DNA from 2 places in the Gynuella sp. genome. Region 2 is predicted to be linked to the other one. Evidence: riboswitches for the same ligand, from Rfam matches in the RefSeq annotation. Region 2 holds a riboswitch; the other holds the start of a gene.

Region 1 (7,932 bases), on a different contig from region 2:
GGGCTTTGCTCAAGGCGCTGGCACAGAGAGTTTTCAAATTCATCGAATGTCTGTGGCCATATTTGCCGTTGAACATCGATAGCTTTGCGCACACCTGATGCATCTCTGACTGGAATCAGAGTACTTGAATGACCCATTGAAACACAATCAATGTGGGTGTTCAGATCCAATACCATGAATGATTCATTGTCGTCTTCACGAAGGCCATGATGTATCAGTCGTGCTCCAATATTCGAGGGATTGTCATAACTGTAAACTTTCCATTCAAATCCTTTTCCCAGCTGCTTAAATGCGTCGATTTCATTTTCGATAATCAGGTCCAGGTGGTCCTCTGGCACATTAAACGCGCTGATAAAACTGCCTTGGGGGCTGTCGGCAATCTGTCGTATAGTATGGTCAGTGACAATACGTTGGTAACCATATTCTTCCAGTTCAGTTCGCTCATACTGATGATGCAGTTTTATGATCTCCTGCCTAGAAATCTTCATGTCCTGTTCTCCTGACAACCAATCATCATTTCTATTAACCCGGCAATCAAACAGATTATTCTGATTTCTTTGATTATCGCCCCCGGGTGCTGGCAATATTGCACGAAATACCTTAATTTTGTGGCACTTTAATTGGCTGTAACCAAAGATAATGCGTCTTTGCTAGACACTATTCACCAGATACAAATGCTTGCCGGCGTAATAGTTGGATCTAAGTGTTCTGTTCGGACTGGTCGTCGATGTCGTGACCGGATCCCGCCTGTTTATTCATAATATGCATCAGTGTTTAGTACCTCAATCCGTGCGTAAAAACAATGCGCCTTTTCGCTATGTCGCCGATATATTTCATCATGCTGATTACCCGCCGGTTATGGACATGACCCGATCGGTAAAAACTGGCCACTACGGATCATATAGCGGCCAGCAGGTATGTTACTTTAACGGATCTTAATAAAGATAAAATCCCCTGACAGAAAAAAAATAACTGACAATTGGTTCAACGTAATCGAGTTGGGTGTGAAAGATTATTGTCTGACAGTGTTAGGCAATAATGCTCAGGAACTGAGCTCCAGTATCGTTGCCTGTTCCGCGAAAATTTCACGGGTCAGTGTATCGTCATGACTGACCAGTATGACAGTTTTGTTCAGTTGCCGGACATTTTCCTTTAACCAGTATTGGATTTGTCTGCTAGTGCACTGATCCAGTGCAGAAAATGGTTCGTCCAATAACAGCAGCGGTTCCGGTCTGTATACGCTGGCCAGTAAGGCTACCCGCTGGGCCTGGCCACCCGACAGCTGTGAACTGAGCTTGTTATTCTGATCAGCCAGATCAATTTCGGCTAATCTCTGTTGAAGCTCTTTGGGGGTAAGATGAGGTAGTGCCAGTTTCAGATTTTCGGCTACGGTCAGGTGGCTGAATAAATTATTACTCTGAAACATCGATGTGACCGGACGATTTCGCGCCGGCAAATGCTCCACAGGTTGTCCATGCCAGCGAATTTGGCCCGCTCTGACAGGCACAAATCCGGCAATGGCATCCAGTAGTGTCGTTTTTCCGACCCCACTTGGGCCTCGGATAATCAGCAGGCAACCAGTTTTAACTGTAACGTCATAACTGAGCGTCAACTGATGCTCACGGACAACTTCTATGTGATCAATTTCGAGCATGACTATTTGCCATTTTCACCATGGTAACGTTCCATCAAAACAATGCTGATCGCACAGATCAACAGCAGACACATTGAGGCAAAGGCTGCATTATACATTTGATAACTGCCAGCAAACTGATAAATCAACCAGGGCAGGGTGGCAATCTCATTGTCGCCAAAAATGGAAAATACAGCGACATCCCCCAAACACAGAACCCAGGCCAGGGCAAATGTCTGTATTAGAATGGTACGCAGGTATTTCAATTCCACCCATGTTTGTTGCCAGGCAGAAGGCCGCCAGTTTTGCAATTGTCGTTGATATAACAGATCAAATGTAAACAGCGGTGACTTAAGTTGTGAGATTACGAACGGGCAGGCGATGACTGCGTTGATCCAGATGATCCAGAGTGGTTGTGACTGCTCCAGCCACCCACGGGAAATCACTACAATAAATATCCCCACGGAAATGACCATTGCTGGTAGCGGTAGTGTGTGAGTAGCAATCCACTCCATAATATGTTGACGTGCACCGTTACGCTGATTACGAAAAAATCTGACGGGTAGCAGTAATGCCCAACCGAGTGCAGTTGCCAGACTCGCGGATACCAATGCGAACAGTAGTGACCATCCAGTTGCACGGATAATTGCAGTGCTGTTCAGATTGGTCAGATCCTGTGACAGCAGACGTACTACAATGGCAATGATCGGTGCCAGTAAAAACAGCCAGAAACCCACCTGTAGAAGTGGCATCCAGATCCATTGCTGCAAGCGTTTTGGCGGTTGAACCGTTTGGCGAATACTGGGGTGATTCAGCCAGCTGATGCGACCGGATACGTTGACCAGTAGCAGCACTGAACCACTTAGAATTAATTGCAGCCAGGCCAGCAGCAAGGCCTCATTCATATTGAAGTCGTATTTCAGGGCCTGATAAATAGCGACCTCCAGAGTCGTAGCCCGTGGCCCACCACCGAGTGCGAGTACAATGGCAAAGCTGTTGAAGCACAGCATAAATATAAAACCGCCAATCAGCAGCAGTGTTGGCCGCAGTATCGGCCATTCCACCTGCCGCCAGACTTGCCACCAGGGTAGCCGGAACTGTTCTGTTAAGCGCCATGATGCTTCGGGTATTTGTTGCAGCCGCAAGTACAGCGAACGCACAGCAAAAGGCAGATTAAGATAAACATGGGCTATCAGGATGCCGCTGAGACCATACAGGTTCCAGTGGGGTAACCAGTGTTTCAGCAGTGGTGTGACGAGGCCTTTGGGACCTAACAGGATGACCAGTCCGGTGATGAGGATCAGCGTCGGCATTACAAAAGCCAGCAAGGACAGATGCAATAACCAGCGGCTACTGCCGGAAGCACGAAAATAAAACAATGCCCTGGCAATAGGGATGGCTGCCACAGTGCTGATCAGCGCACTTAAAAACGCCTGCCAGAGACTAAAGCGGGTAATGCCCAGAATATAGTCATCGGTCAGCAACGAGAGAGAGAATCCACCGGTGCGGAATAATGTCAGTCCGGAAAAAGACAGCAGTGTGGCACTGCACAGAATGCACAGTGCCAACGCTGCCGCTATTGTGCGGCTATTGAGCGCCAAGTCTTGATCCACTGTTCACGTTGTTGAGTGAATTGCGGGTAATCGATTGCGATGGCTTTGGGTTGTACCAATGTTGAGAATGCTTCGGGCAGTGACACATCATCAATAACTGGTAGCATCCAGTTGGTCACCGGAATGATTTCCTGCGCGGTTTTGGAAGTCAGAAACGTCAGAAACTGACGGGCCAGTTCTGGTTGATGGGCATACTGGCTGATGCCGGCCACCTCGATCTGGGCAATGTGGCCTTCGTTGAACTCTGCTGCCTGATAGCGGTTTTCATTTTCCGCCACCATATGATAGGCCGGTGAGGTGGTATAGCTGAGTACATAATCAGCACTGCCTTCCAGGAACATGTTGTACGCTTCGGACCAGCCTTTGGTCACTGTTACGGTATGGCTGTTCAGCTGTTCCCAAGCTTGTTCGGCGTTATCCGGATACAGGCTGTTGATCCACAGCAACAATCCCTGTCCGGGTGTGCTGGTACGCGGATCCTGATAGATCACTGTTGCTTTTGAGGCCAACAGTTCGGCCATCGACTGGGCCGGTTGTTTGATTTGATCACGGTTATAGATGAACGCAAAATAGCCATAATCAAACGGCAGGAAGTAGGTGTTCTGCCAATGCAGATCGGCTTTTAGTCCATCGCTCGGCAAAGAGTGCTGCTGGACCAGATGCTGTTCGACAGCGCTTTCCATCAACGGCGCATCAATGCCTAAAATGACATCGGCCTTGGTGTTTCGGCCTTCAATTTTCAATCGGTTCAGAATGGCTACGCCATCTTCCGCGGCCACAAATGTCAGGTCGCAGTCGCACTGTTGTTCAAAGGCTTGTTCCAGTTGTGGACCGGGACCCCATTCAGAGGTAAAGGAATCATAGGTATAAACTGTTAGGGTTTCAGACTGGACAAAACCAGCCAGCAGACTTAATGGCAGTAGCCACTTATTCATATAAGCTCCTCAATCATGAGGGCGTGGGAAATGCTGTGTTGCAGGTTGTGAGGAATGTTCTCTTTAACTGCAGAGATAGCCCATTTCCTACGCCAGTATTAACTGGATCAGGTTCTACGGGTAAACTCTCAGCCATGGAACGTCGATTTCTGTCAGTTATCATGGCACCCCGATGAGACGGGCGCTAGTGTAAAGCTTTTCAAATGGATAGCCAAATCATTGATTGTGAACCAAATCCCCACTGCCATACAGGCTGAGCTACGGCAGTGGTTGCCTGCTGTCGCGGAGTGGCGATATCTGGATGCCGGCAATACCAGCAATTATCTGTTTACCGGAGATGGTGCCGGTGATCGTTACGTCTTGCGGGTCAATGCCGGTGATGACATCAGTTTTGGGGTCGACCGGAAACAGGAAGATCAGGTCTTACAACTGATTGCCGGACAGGATTGGGCACCAGATATTATTCGCAACGACATTGATCTGGGTTTTTGCCTGATGCGTTATCACGGACTGCCCGCTGCGGATGTGTCGATAACGGCTCCGGTGGTTTTACGGGCTCTTCATGCATTGCAGCAGACGGCATCCGGTCCCTGGTTTGATTACGCTCATCTGTTTGCGGGATACCGGTATCGCTTGCAACAACTGCCTCAGGCATTATTCGAGCTTGAACAACTGCATATGCATTTACAGAGGCTGCCGGATGATCGTTGTCTGATCCATCAGGATTTGCATCCAGGAAATGTACTGGTGGCAGATGGGCGCATGGTCATCATCGACTGGGAATATTCCGGTATCGGAAATGCCTGGCTGGAACTGGCTAATGTTCAGCATCATTGGCATTTTTCTATGCCCCAGTTACAACAACTGCCGGTCTGCCGGCGGTATCCGACCGATATGGTCGATCAATATTTACAACAGGCGAAAATATGCAATCAAATGTTGGCCAGACTCTGGTACCTGGCCCGTGAATAAAAAAGTAATCGTGATTGGTGCCGGACCGGCAGGTTTGATGGCAGCAGAACAATTGGCCGGTCATGGTGTACAGGTGGACATTTATGACGCCATGCCTTCGGTGGCCCGTAAATTTTTGCGTGCCGGCATTGGTGGGCTGAATATCACCCACAGCGAGCCATTGCCACAATTCATTGCGCGCTACCAGGATTCCGATGGCAGGGTAGCGAGCTGGTTACAGAGTTTCGGGCCAGAGGAATTAAGACAGTGGTGTGCTGGTCTGGGGATCGAAACCTTTGTTGGCAGTTCTGGCCGGGTCTTCCCTGCTCAGAAGAAAGCAGCGCCGTTACTACGCCGCTGGTTATCCAGGTTACGACAGGCTGGGGTAAGGTTTCACTTGCAGCATCAGTGGCAGGGTTGGCAATCGGATGGTCAACTACGATTGTTTGACCGGCATGAGCAACAGCCGGTATTGGTATCGGCTGATGCGGTGATACTGGCCATGGGTGGCGGCAGTTGGAAAAAACTTGGATCAGATGGTCAGTGGCAGGCAGCGTTAACCGAGCGTGATGTTGTCATTGCGCCCTTACAACCCAGTAATTGCGGATTTAATCTTTCCTGGACGGATTATATACAGCAATTTGCCGGTCAGGCGTTAAAGTCAGTGGCGTTGTCAGTCGATGGCTGTCACTTTAGAAAGGGGGAGATGGTGCTGAGTCATTATGGTCTGGAAGGTTCGCTGGTTTATGCCATGTCCCGTCCGATCAGAGAATGCCTGCAGACGGGGAAGTGCCATGTGTGGGTGGATCTGCTGCCGGATCTTTCTGAAGATAAAATACGCGCCCGCCTCAGCAAGCCCAGAGGCAAAGAGTCCATGAGCAGTTATCTGCGTAAACGCCTGAATCTTTCTGGTGTCAAATATGCCCTGTTGCGGGAATGTTCCGGGCCGGATTGCGATTTGAACCGGCATGAAGACCTGATCCGTACCATCAAAACCTTGAAACTAGTCATCGATTCCCCACGCCCCATTGACGAAGCCATCAGTACCGCCGGAGGCATTCAGTTTTCAGAGTTGGATGAACAGCTCATGTTAAAAAGGCTCCCCGGCGTATTTGCTGCCGGAGAGATGCTGGATTGGGATGCCCCGACCGGCGGTTATTTGTTAACCGCCTGCTTTGCCAGCGGCTACCTGGCCGGGCAGGGCGTAAGACAGTGGCTGACATCGATTGAACGCTGATGTCAGCTCAGCCCGGTATCACCATTTGAATCCAGCCAGTTGTGTACTCAAGGTTTCGGTTTGCTGATTAACGCTGTGACTGTAGGAACCTGCCTGATCCACTTGCTCGTTGGCCTGTTGTGACAGAGCTGAGAGGCGGTGGATATTCTGGTTCAGTTCCTGGCTTACGGATGACTGTTCGGTCACTGCACTGGCAATGTGAGTTGACATATCATTGATCTGGCCGATTGCCTCGAATACTGATTTTAATGCATCTTTGGCTTGTTCGACTTTATCGACACCTTCACGACTGGCGGTGCTGCCAGATTGGAATAATACCGCTCCCTCTGCACTACTGGTCTTCAGACGTTCAATCTTCTGGCTGATTTCTTTGGTGCTGTCCTGGGTTTTAGCGGCCAGGGCACGGACTTCATCTGCCACAACTGCAAAGCCTCGACCCTGTTCACCAGCTCTGGCGGCTTCAATGGCCGCGTTAAGTGCCAAGAGATTGGTCTGCTCAGCAATACCCTGGATGACTGACATGATTTCGGTAATTGCATCTACATCCGATTGCAGTGTGGTCATTGAACGGGAGGTTTCCTGCAGAGTGGTATCGAGACCCTGAATAAGGGTGACCGTGGATTCCATGAATTCCTGTGTCTTCTGGGCGTTCTTGTGTGCTGCTTCGGCTGATGATGACGTGGTTTCAGCGTTTCCGGCAATTTCCTGGGTGGCAGAGGTGCTTTGCGTAATGGCAGTGGCAATGGATTCAATTTCATGGCGTTGCTCAGATACAAGAGAGCGGCTGATATCAAATGAAGCATCCAGGTCAGAAACCGCCTGCCTGACCTGGGTGGACACCTGACCAACGGCTGACATGGAACTCTGTAATTTGTCCATAAACTGATTGAAGTAGCCAACCAGTTCACCAATTTCATTGTTCTGCTCCACTTTGATACGTCGGGTCAGGTCGCCTTCACCCTCAGCAATATCATGCATGGCACTGCTTAACTGCATAATTGGTTTTCTGACTAACCATGACAGCAGTAAATAGATCACGATGGCCAGCGTGATATCCAGAATGACCGTTCTGATGATAGCAGCCTGTACTAATGTATTTAGTTGTCGAGATAAGTAACCGTCGTTCATTTTAAAATAAATCACGGCAATAGGATCTTTGCCTGCGTCTTCCAAAAACAATGGCAACATCGAAAGTGTTTTGACATCAGGAAGTGTATCCGCGGCCTGCACGTCATCGTCCTCGTGCTTGATAATACCTTTGCTGAGCTTATTTTTTTCGACCACATAAATAGCGTCAATCACTTTGCTTTCCACTGCTGAATTCAATACCCGATCTACGGTTTCAAGTTCAAAATTCCATAATGCCGGCGGTAAGGATAAGCTGAGAAACTGATTGATTTCTTTGGTTTGATCCTGAATGTTATGCTGCCATCGACTGACATTGATCCGGTAGTCGATTACAGTACTGATACATAACAACAGGGTAATAAATAATACAGCCCACAGTGTAATCCGGATGCTTAATGAATAAGACTTGGATGATTTCATTGTTTTCCCCAGTAA
Region 2 (7,932 bases):
GCCAGAAGGGACGATCTATAGCCGGGGTTGAAGGATGGGCAACGTCCTGTTCGGCCATTGGTCCGGCGGCTCTGGCCAGCCGGCCGGCTTCAATGCCATGGGCAAAGGCCTTGGCCATGATCACCGGGTCGTGACTCTGCGCCACGGCGGTATTGAGCAGTATGCCGTCATAGCCCAGCTCCATGGCCTTAGCCGCGTGGGATGGCAGACCAATACCGGCGTCGACGATCAGGGTGATGTCTGGAAACCGCTGCCGCAACATGGTCAGCGCGTATGGATTCAGCAGTCCTTTACCCGTGCCAATCGGTGCGGCCCAGGGCATCAGAATCCGACAGCCAAGATTCACCAGGCGTTCGCCCAGGGCAAGATCGTCGGTACAGTATGGAAACACCTCAAAGCCTTGAGCGATGAGTTCTGCGGCGGCCTCCACCAGCGCAAACGGGTCCGGATTAAGCTGATATTCGCTGCCCAGCACTTCCAGTTTGATCCAGTGGGTATCGAACAACTCTCTGGCGATCATTGCTGTCTCGATGGCTTCGCGGGCGGAATAACAGTGGGCGGTATTGGGCAGTAGCTGCAGCTTCATTTGGGACAACAGCTGCCAGAACTGATCACCGCTGCGTTCGCGCGGATTCTGCCGTTTGATGGAAATGGTGGCCACCTGCGCGCCGCTGGCGCGAATGGCTTCGATCATGATCTCTGGTGACGGATAGCGGGCCGTACCGATCAGTAAGTGACTGTCCAGGGTTGTATCTGCCAGTTGCCACATATCAGCCTCCCTGCATGGGAACAATGATGTCTACCTGATCCTGATCCGCAAGCCGGGTATTGGGATACTCGCTACGGGTGACCAGCTGGCGGTTCAACATGACTGCAAAGCCACGGTTGAGGCCCCGGGCTTCAAGCAATTGCTGCAGATTTTCATGCTCTGTCACATGCTCTTGTTTACCATTCACGATAATGTTCATAGATAACCTTGCTGTTGAAGCTGTTGCAGAGCCTGTGCGGTGATGGCTGGCGCCAACATGAAACCATGTCGGAACAAACCGTTAATACGCATCAGTCCGGATTGCAGGCTCAAAAGTGGTTGGTTATCCGGCATGGCCGGACGCAGGTTGGTTTTGAATGCTTCTATGCGGGCTTCGGCAAACCCTTTGTGCAGGCTGTATACCGCTGACAACAGTTCCAGCGCCGAACGCACGCTGACCGGTCCACGATCTTCACTTTCGATCTGGGTGGCACCAATCAGATATCGCTGGCCGGCACGCGGCACGATGTAGAGGCAGTAGCGAGGGTGCATTAGCCGAATCAGATGCGTCAGTCTGACCTCTGGCGCATGAAAGCGTGCCACTTCACCACGCACGCCGCGCAGGCCCGGCAGATCTTTTTGGGCTCCCATGCCACGACAGTCGACCACCAGATCGAAGCGGTGGCTGTCCAACCCACAGCTGACAGTATGAGGCTCGATGGCCGTGACTTCGCAACCACTGTGCCAGTGTTCGCAAAGTGGCAGAATTCGCTCCGCCAGTGCCGGCATCAGACGTGCCGGATCCACCCAGCTTTCCTCCGGTAACAACACTGCCTGCTGAAAATTCGGCAACAGTTCCGGCTCCTGCTGACGCAGCTGACTGGCATTCAGCCAGGCATATTCTTCTGCTGTCGGGTGGGTGTGCTGCTGTAACTGTTTCAGAAAACGCTGGTGGGCAGTGCTATCCTGAGGGTGAGAGATAATCAACGAGCCATGATTATGAAAATCCACCTCTTGACCCAGTGAGTCCACCAGCGCTGGCCACAATTGCAGTGACTGTCTGGCCAGTTGCAGTAATGCCGGTTCCAGTACTTCAATCTCTGATAACGGCGAGATCATCCCGCCGGCGGTGTAGGCGGCGGCCTCATCACCGTCGATCCTGTCCCGGTCAAACAAGGTTACCCGCTGACCGGTTTGTAGCAGTTGCCAGGCCATGGCCCGGCCGATCAGTCCAGCTCCAACGATGGCAATGTGATTCATGAAGACGCTTCTCCGGCGACGTCCTTAAGATAGATCTCGGCACCACCATCGCGGAACTCGCGGGATTTTTCCTGCATGCCCTGTTGCGCAAAATCACGGACGTCCTGGGTGATTTTCATGGAGCAGAATTTGGGGCCGCACATGGAGCAGAAGTGCGCGGTTTTGGCCGACTGCTTGGGCAGGGTTGCATCGTGATATTGTCGGGCTCTGAGCGGATCAAGTCCCAGATTGAACTGATCCTCCCAGCGAAATTCGAAGCGGGCCTTGGACAGCATGTCGTCGCGGTAGCGGGCACCCGGGTGACCCTTGGCCACATCAGCTGCATGGGCCGCAATTTTGTAGGTTATCAATCCTTCTTTGACATCGTCCCGGTCAGGTAGCCCAAGATGTTCCTTGGGGGTGACATAACACAGCATGGCACAGCCAAACCAGCCGATCATCGCCGCACCGATGCCACTGGTGAAATGATCGTAACCGGGGGCAATATCCGTGGTCAGCGGCCCCAAGGTGTAAAACGGTGCCTCATGGCAATGCTTTAGTTGCATGTCCATGTTTTCCTGAATCAGATGCATGGGTACATGACCCGGTCCTTCGATCATCACCTGTACATCATGTTGCCAGGCAATCTTGGTCAGCTCACCGAGAGTGATCAGTTCACTGAACTGAGCGTCGTCGTTGGCATCGGCAAGAGAGCCGGGACGCAAACCATCACCGAGAGAAAAGCTGACATCGTAGCGCTTCATGATCTTGCAGATATCTTCAAAGTGGGTGTACAGGAAACTCTCCTGATGGTGAGCAATACACCACTTGGCCATGATTGACCCACCGCGCGAGACGATGCCGGTGACCCGGTCCACGGTCTTGGGGATGTCGGCCAGGCGAATGCCGGCATGAATGGTGAAGTAATCAACCCCTTGTTCTGCCTGTTCGATCAGGGTGTCGCGAAACACTTCCCAATTGAGATCCTCGGCCACGCCGTTGACCTTTTCCAGTGCCTGATAGAGTGGCACCGTGCCGATAGGTACCGGAGAATTACGGATGATGTATTCGCGGGTTTCATGAATGTCCTGTCCGGTGGAAAGATCCATAACCGTATCCGCTCCCCAGTGAGTGGCCCAGACCATCTTTTCCACTTCTTCGGCAATATTCGAATTCAGTGCCGAGTTACCGATGTTGGCATTCACTTTTACCAGGAAATTCCGTCCTATAATCATCGGCTCCAGTTCCGGATGATTGATATTGGCCGGAATGATGGCGCGACCAGCGGCAATTTCTTCGCGTACGAATTCGGGGGTGATGGGTTGTAGTTGGGCGCCGAATGACTGTCCGGCCAGACGCCGCTGGCGTTCATCGGTATCAAACTCACTGCGTAACTGCTCGCGGTTCTGGTTTTCCCGTACTGCCACGTACTCCATTTCTGCAGTGATAATGCCGAGCCGGGCATAGTGCATCTGACTGACATTACGGCCTTCCCGCGCCTGTCGGATGATGCGGGAGTGACCAAAAAGTGGAAACTTTTCAGTGTCGCGGTCGCAGGCTGTTACCGTGCGAGCCTCATTGTCGCCGCGCTGATCGAGCCATTCGGTTCTCACGGGCGGTAAACCACGATGAATATCAATTGTCTGTTGCGGGTCGGTGTAAGGACCGGAGCTGTCATAGACCGTGACGGTTGATTGATCGCTCAGATCAATGGCCCGCATGGGAACTGAAATACCATGATGAAAAGGGCTGGGCACGTGGATTTTTCGGCTGCCGGGTAACGGATCGCGGCTGACGGTGGTAGGAAAACTACGGGTATCTTTGTTCATATTGCCTCCTCTGGTTTGTTAATACCTGAGGATCGGCCTATGAAAACTGAAATGATGTGCATGAGTTTCATGGACTGACTCTTCCCTACGCTGGTATTAACCGGATCAGGTTCAACGGGTCCGCTTGCGCGTCTCAGCCATGTCATGGGACAAGGCTCCCCGAGAGTTGTGGGCAAGTCTACGAGTGTGGACTTACAGAAGTCAATTACTTGGCCGATAAAACGGTAATGGGTCAACAGGAGTAGTCATCAGGATCTATACTGAAAACATTGTCAAAGACCTGAACAAAAATTAACAACCGGGTAAATACATGAGAATCACCGTTGTAAACCGAACCACAGCCGGCTTTGCCATTGTTATTGCATTGTTGTTGTTTTTGGCCTGGCAGGCACTCAATGCGTTGAGTTCGATGAACAATAATATTGATCATATTAACGACACCATCATTCCGGTGCTGGATCAGAACAAGCAACTGTCTATGGCCATGGCGGGTATGAATCGTCTTGTCTCGGAGCACTATGCTGAGTATCGGCCGGATCAGTTAAGTCAGTATGAGAACGAGTTTCAAACGCTTTATCAGGAATATCAGCAGCAGCTTACCGAGCTACGTAATTTCAGTTTGTCATCGAAGGGTTTGAACGAGGCGCTGGATGCCGTCGATGTCATCGTACAGGAGCTGGTACGGTTTGCTGAAACACAGATGCGCGATCGCCAGTCTCTGTTGCAGAGCCGGCAGACATATGCACTGGCAGCCGAAGAATACAGCAAGGTCTGGCTGAATTTTTCCATCGACATGAAAGTGGTCGACCGGGTCATCGAAGTACTGGCCCGCAAAAGCTATATGGAGCTGACTGCGGCAGAAAAAACCGTACCGGGAAATCAGAAATATATCGCCGATAAGATTAACCTGCTGCGTAATGACCTGGCCAGACTGGACCAGATCAACGATACCGCCAACATGCAGGCAATTATCGAGAGTGCCCGCTCGACGATGATGCTCATCCAGAATCGGTATCAGACTATTGAGCAGGGTTCTGCCATCATATATGAAAAATATGCGCCTTATGTTGCTATGTTGACTAAAACGGTTAACGACCCGCAGGGGTTGATGGCTCAACGGCTGGCGGTATTGCAGTTGCAACAGAGCAACATCGAAAACATGATTCAGCTGGCGCAGATTGCCAAACAGGTCGTTAATGCCAGTGCACAGGTGGATACTGTCGTAAACGCTGATCTTCAGCAAAACCGGACAGATTCGAAACAGCTTTACAGCCACTCTCAAAATGTTGTCATCATAACTGTTCTGGTGTCGGTGATATTTTCAGTGCTGCTGACCGTCTGGCTGATCAGAAAAATACGTCAGCCTATGGACAGCATTCTGGGGTTCCTGGCCCTGACCAGCCGGGGCGATCTGAGTCATCGGCTGAAACTCTCTTCACAGGATGAACTGGGTGATATTGGCCATGGCATCGATGAGCTGGTTGCCAACCTAAGCCAGCTGTTAAGGGCTCTGATTGATAAATCCAGAAATATCGGCGAGCTGGTTAAAGACAGTCTGGCTCGGGATGAGGGCCTGAAGGTGCGCCTGGATGCTCAGCACCAGAGTACTCAAAACATTGCTGCCTCCTCCCGCGAAATGGAGCAGGCAACCCAGGCGGTTTGTGAATCCTCGGGTCTGGCTCTGGCAGAAATCAAACAACTATTCAGCGAAACCGAAGACAGCATAAACAGCATTCTCAATACCAACGAACTGATCAACCGCTTTCGCGGGAATATCGGGTCGGCACAACAAATGTCGACCGGTCTTCAGGAACACTCCGGGCAAATCGAAAAAGCGGTTACCATGATTGCCAAAATTGCCGAACAGACCAACCTGCTGGCATTGAATGCCGCCATTGAGTCCGCTCGGGCCGGTGAACAGGGGCGAGGGTTTGCGGTGGTGGCCGATGAAGTGCGGGCACTGGCGATTAAAACCCAGGAATCGACGGTGGAAATTAACAACGTTGTCAGTCAGTTACAAACGTTGGCAAATCAGTTGGTTGCGCACATGGACCAGAATGTTGGACGCATTGACGAGATGGTGGAAAAAGCCAGTGCCACCGACGGCTCTCTCAAAATCATCAGTGAAAAACTGTCAGCGGTACAGGATATGGTGTTATCGATGAATCAGGCTGCCGAATCTCAGCAGCAGATCTCCACTGATGTGGCGAGTCATATCAATGATATCTTTGCGAATGCCGAAGAAGTTGCCAGTCGTGCCGGTGACAATTTTGAACATATTAAAGCGCTGGGCCGTCTGGCCGGTGAACAGGAAGAAAATACACGTTTGTTTCAGCTGGAATAAATGCTCCTGAAAATTTTCATGATTTTCGGGTTTTAGTTTTAAACGAAATACAGTTTAATTGCGTCCTTCGTTGATATCGATGCCGAATTGCGGCAGTCAGCATGCAGTATATTTTCAGTCAGATAAAAATGTGACTGAAGTCTCGGAAATTCAGCGATATCGATAGCCTGCCAGTGTGAAATGGCCCGTAGTCAGATTCACCATGCAGTTGGCCGAAGGGATACAATTATTATCAGGAGATAAAGGTGTTCGCTATTTTTCTTAGCAGCAAAATGGATCCTTTTTATCAGAACATAGGATCTTTCCCGACCGTTATTTTTACCTTTTTTCTGGGGGTGAGCCTGTGTTTCTGGCTGATTGCGGTATTGGGCCTGGTTGATCTGGATGTTGCTGATATCGATGTCGACCTTCCCGAAGGCAACGGTTCAGCAGAAGGTGCTGATGTCAATATGTCACTGGCGGGCATCTTGTCCAGATTTGGTCTTCATGGTGTTCCGCTAACCATTGTCATCTCATTGTTATCATGGTTTGGGTGGGTCATCAGTTATCTGGCTGTACATTACATTCTCAACCCTGTTGCCAGTCAGGGTTTCGTACATTACCTGCTGGGTCTGGTCATTTTCCTGGGCTCCCTTTATCTCGCCTCTATTCCCTCCGCGCTGATTATTCGTCCACTGCGCAAAATATTCAGCGACCCCTACCAGGATATGGCTAAACATCTGACCGGGCAGATTGCCGTGGTGCGGACCAGTCGTGTGGACGCGACATTCGGAGAGGCCTTTTTCAACGATGGTGGTGCCGGGTTGATCCTGAAAGTCAGGTCTATGAATGATGAGACCTTTGTCAAAGGTGATCGGGTGGTGCTATTGGAATATGTTGAAGCTCAGAATATTTTCCGGGTGATCTCGGAACATGAATTTAACGGCGTGTTGAAACAGCCAACACATCATTAATACGGTAACGTTTTCCACAAACAAGGAGTAATTCTCATGGGTTTTTTCGCCGATTTATCGGGTCTGGGCTTTGTCACGGCAGCGATAGGCATCGCCATTGTCGTTGTGTTGTGCATCGGCCTGCTGATCAAAGCCTTTTATCATAAGGTTGACCAGGGTACTGCGCTCATCATCAACGATCTCAGTTCCAAACCTAAGGTCAAGTTTACCGGTGGTCTGGTGCTACCTGTCATTCACAAAAAGGAATTGATGAAAATTTCGTTGATTACCCTGGAAGTGGATCGTCGTGGTAAGGAAGGTCTGATTTGTAAGGACAACATGCGGGCCGATATCACCGTTGCCTTTTATTTGCGCGTTAATGAAACCGCAGAAGATGTACTGCGGGTAGCCAAGACAGTCGGCGCCCAGCGTGCCTCAGACCGCGATGCCGTATACGAACTGTTTGCCGCCAAATTCTCAGAAGCTTTGAAGACTGTTGGTAAACAGATTGACTTCGTGCAGTTGTTCGAAAACCGTATTGAATTCCGTGAAAAAATCATTCAGGTCATCGGTGATGACCTCAGTGGTTATGTACTTGAAGACGTTGCCATCGATTACCTGGAACAGACCCCCAAAGGGGCGTTGGATTCAAGCAATATCCTCGACTCCGAAGGTATCAAGAAAATCACCGAACTGACCGCTGCGCAGAACATCCGCACCAACGTACTGGAGCGCGATGAAGAGCTGGCGATCAAGAAAAAGAATGTGGAAACCACTGAAGCGATGCTGGAGCTTGCACGCCAGCAGGCAGATGCCGAAGCTCGTCAGGAACGTGAAATT

What was found. A riboswitch is a leader RNA that binds a small molecule or an ion and turns the genes downstream of it on or off. The one in region 2 is predicted to bind thiamine pyrophosphate.
Region 1: it holds a riboswitch for thiamine pyrophosphate, as region 2 does, so the genes downstream of both, thiB (thiamine ABC transporter substrate binding subunit) here and thiC (phosphomethylpyrimidine synthase ThiC) in region 2, are expected to answer to the same signal.

What each region holds. Positions count from the first base shown of each region.
Region 1 is NZ_JBNKSF010000008.1:37,758-45,689, reverse strand. It holds gene ACQY6I_RS03160 (GNAT family N-acetyltransferase) at 1-488, opposite strand, end outside; gene ACQY6I_RS03155 (ATP-binding cassette domain-containing protein) at 1,043-1,654, opposite strand; gene ACQY6I_RS03150 (thiamine/thiamine pyrophosphate ABC transporter permease ThiP) at 1,657-3,234, opposite strand; gene thiB (thiamine ABC transporter substrate binding subunit) at 3,210-4,181, opposite strand; TPP riboswitch at 4,249-4,363, opposite strand; gene ACQY6I_RS03140 (phosphotransferase) at 4,407-5,153, shown strand; gene ACQY6I_RS03135 (NAD(P)/FAD-dependent oxidoreductase) at 5,146-6,369, shown strand; gene ACQY6I_RS03130 (methyl-accepting chemotaxis protein) at 6,388-7,917, opposite strand.
Region 2 is NZ_JBNKSF010000052.1:83,300-91,231, reverse strand. It holds gene ACQY6I_RS20375 (thiazole synthase) at 1-769, opposite strand, end outside; gene thiS (sulfur carrier protein ThiS) at 771-968, opposite strand; gene thiO (glycine oxidase ThiO) at 965-2,008, opposite strand; gene thiC (phosphomethylpyrimidine synthase ThiC) at 2,005-3,816, opposite strand; TPP riboswitch at 3,882-3,988, opposite strand; gene ACQY6I_RS20355 (methyl-accepting chemotaxis protein) at 4,127-6,160, shown strand; gene ACQY6I_RS20350 (DUF1449 domain-containing protein) at 6,406-7,113, shown strand; gene ACQY6I_RS20345 (hypothetical protein) at 7,150-7,932, shown strand, end outside.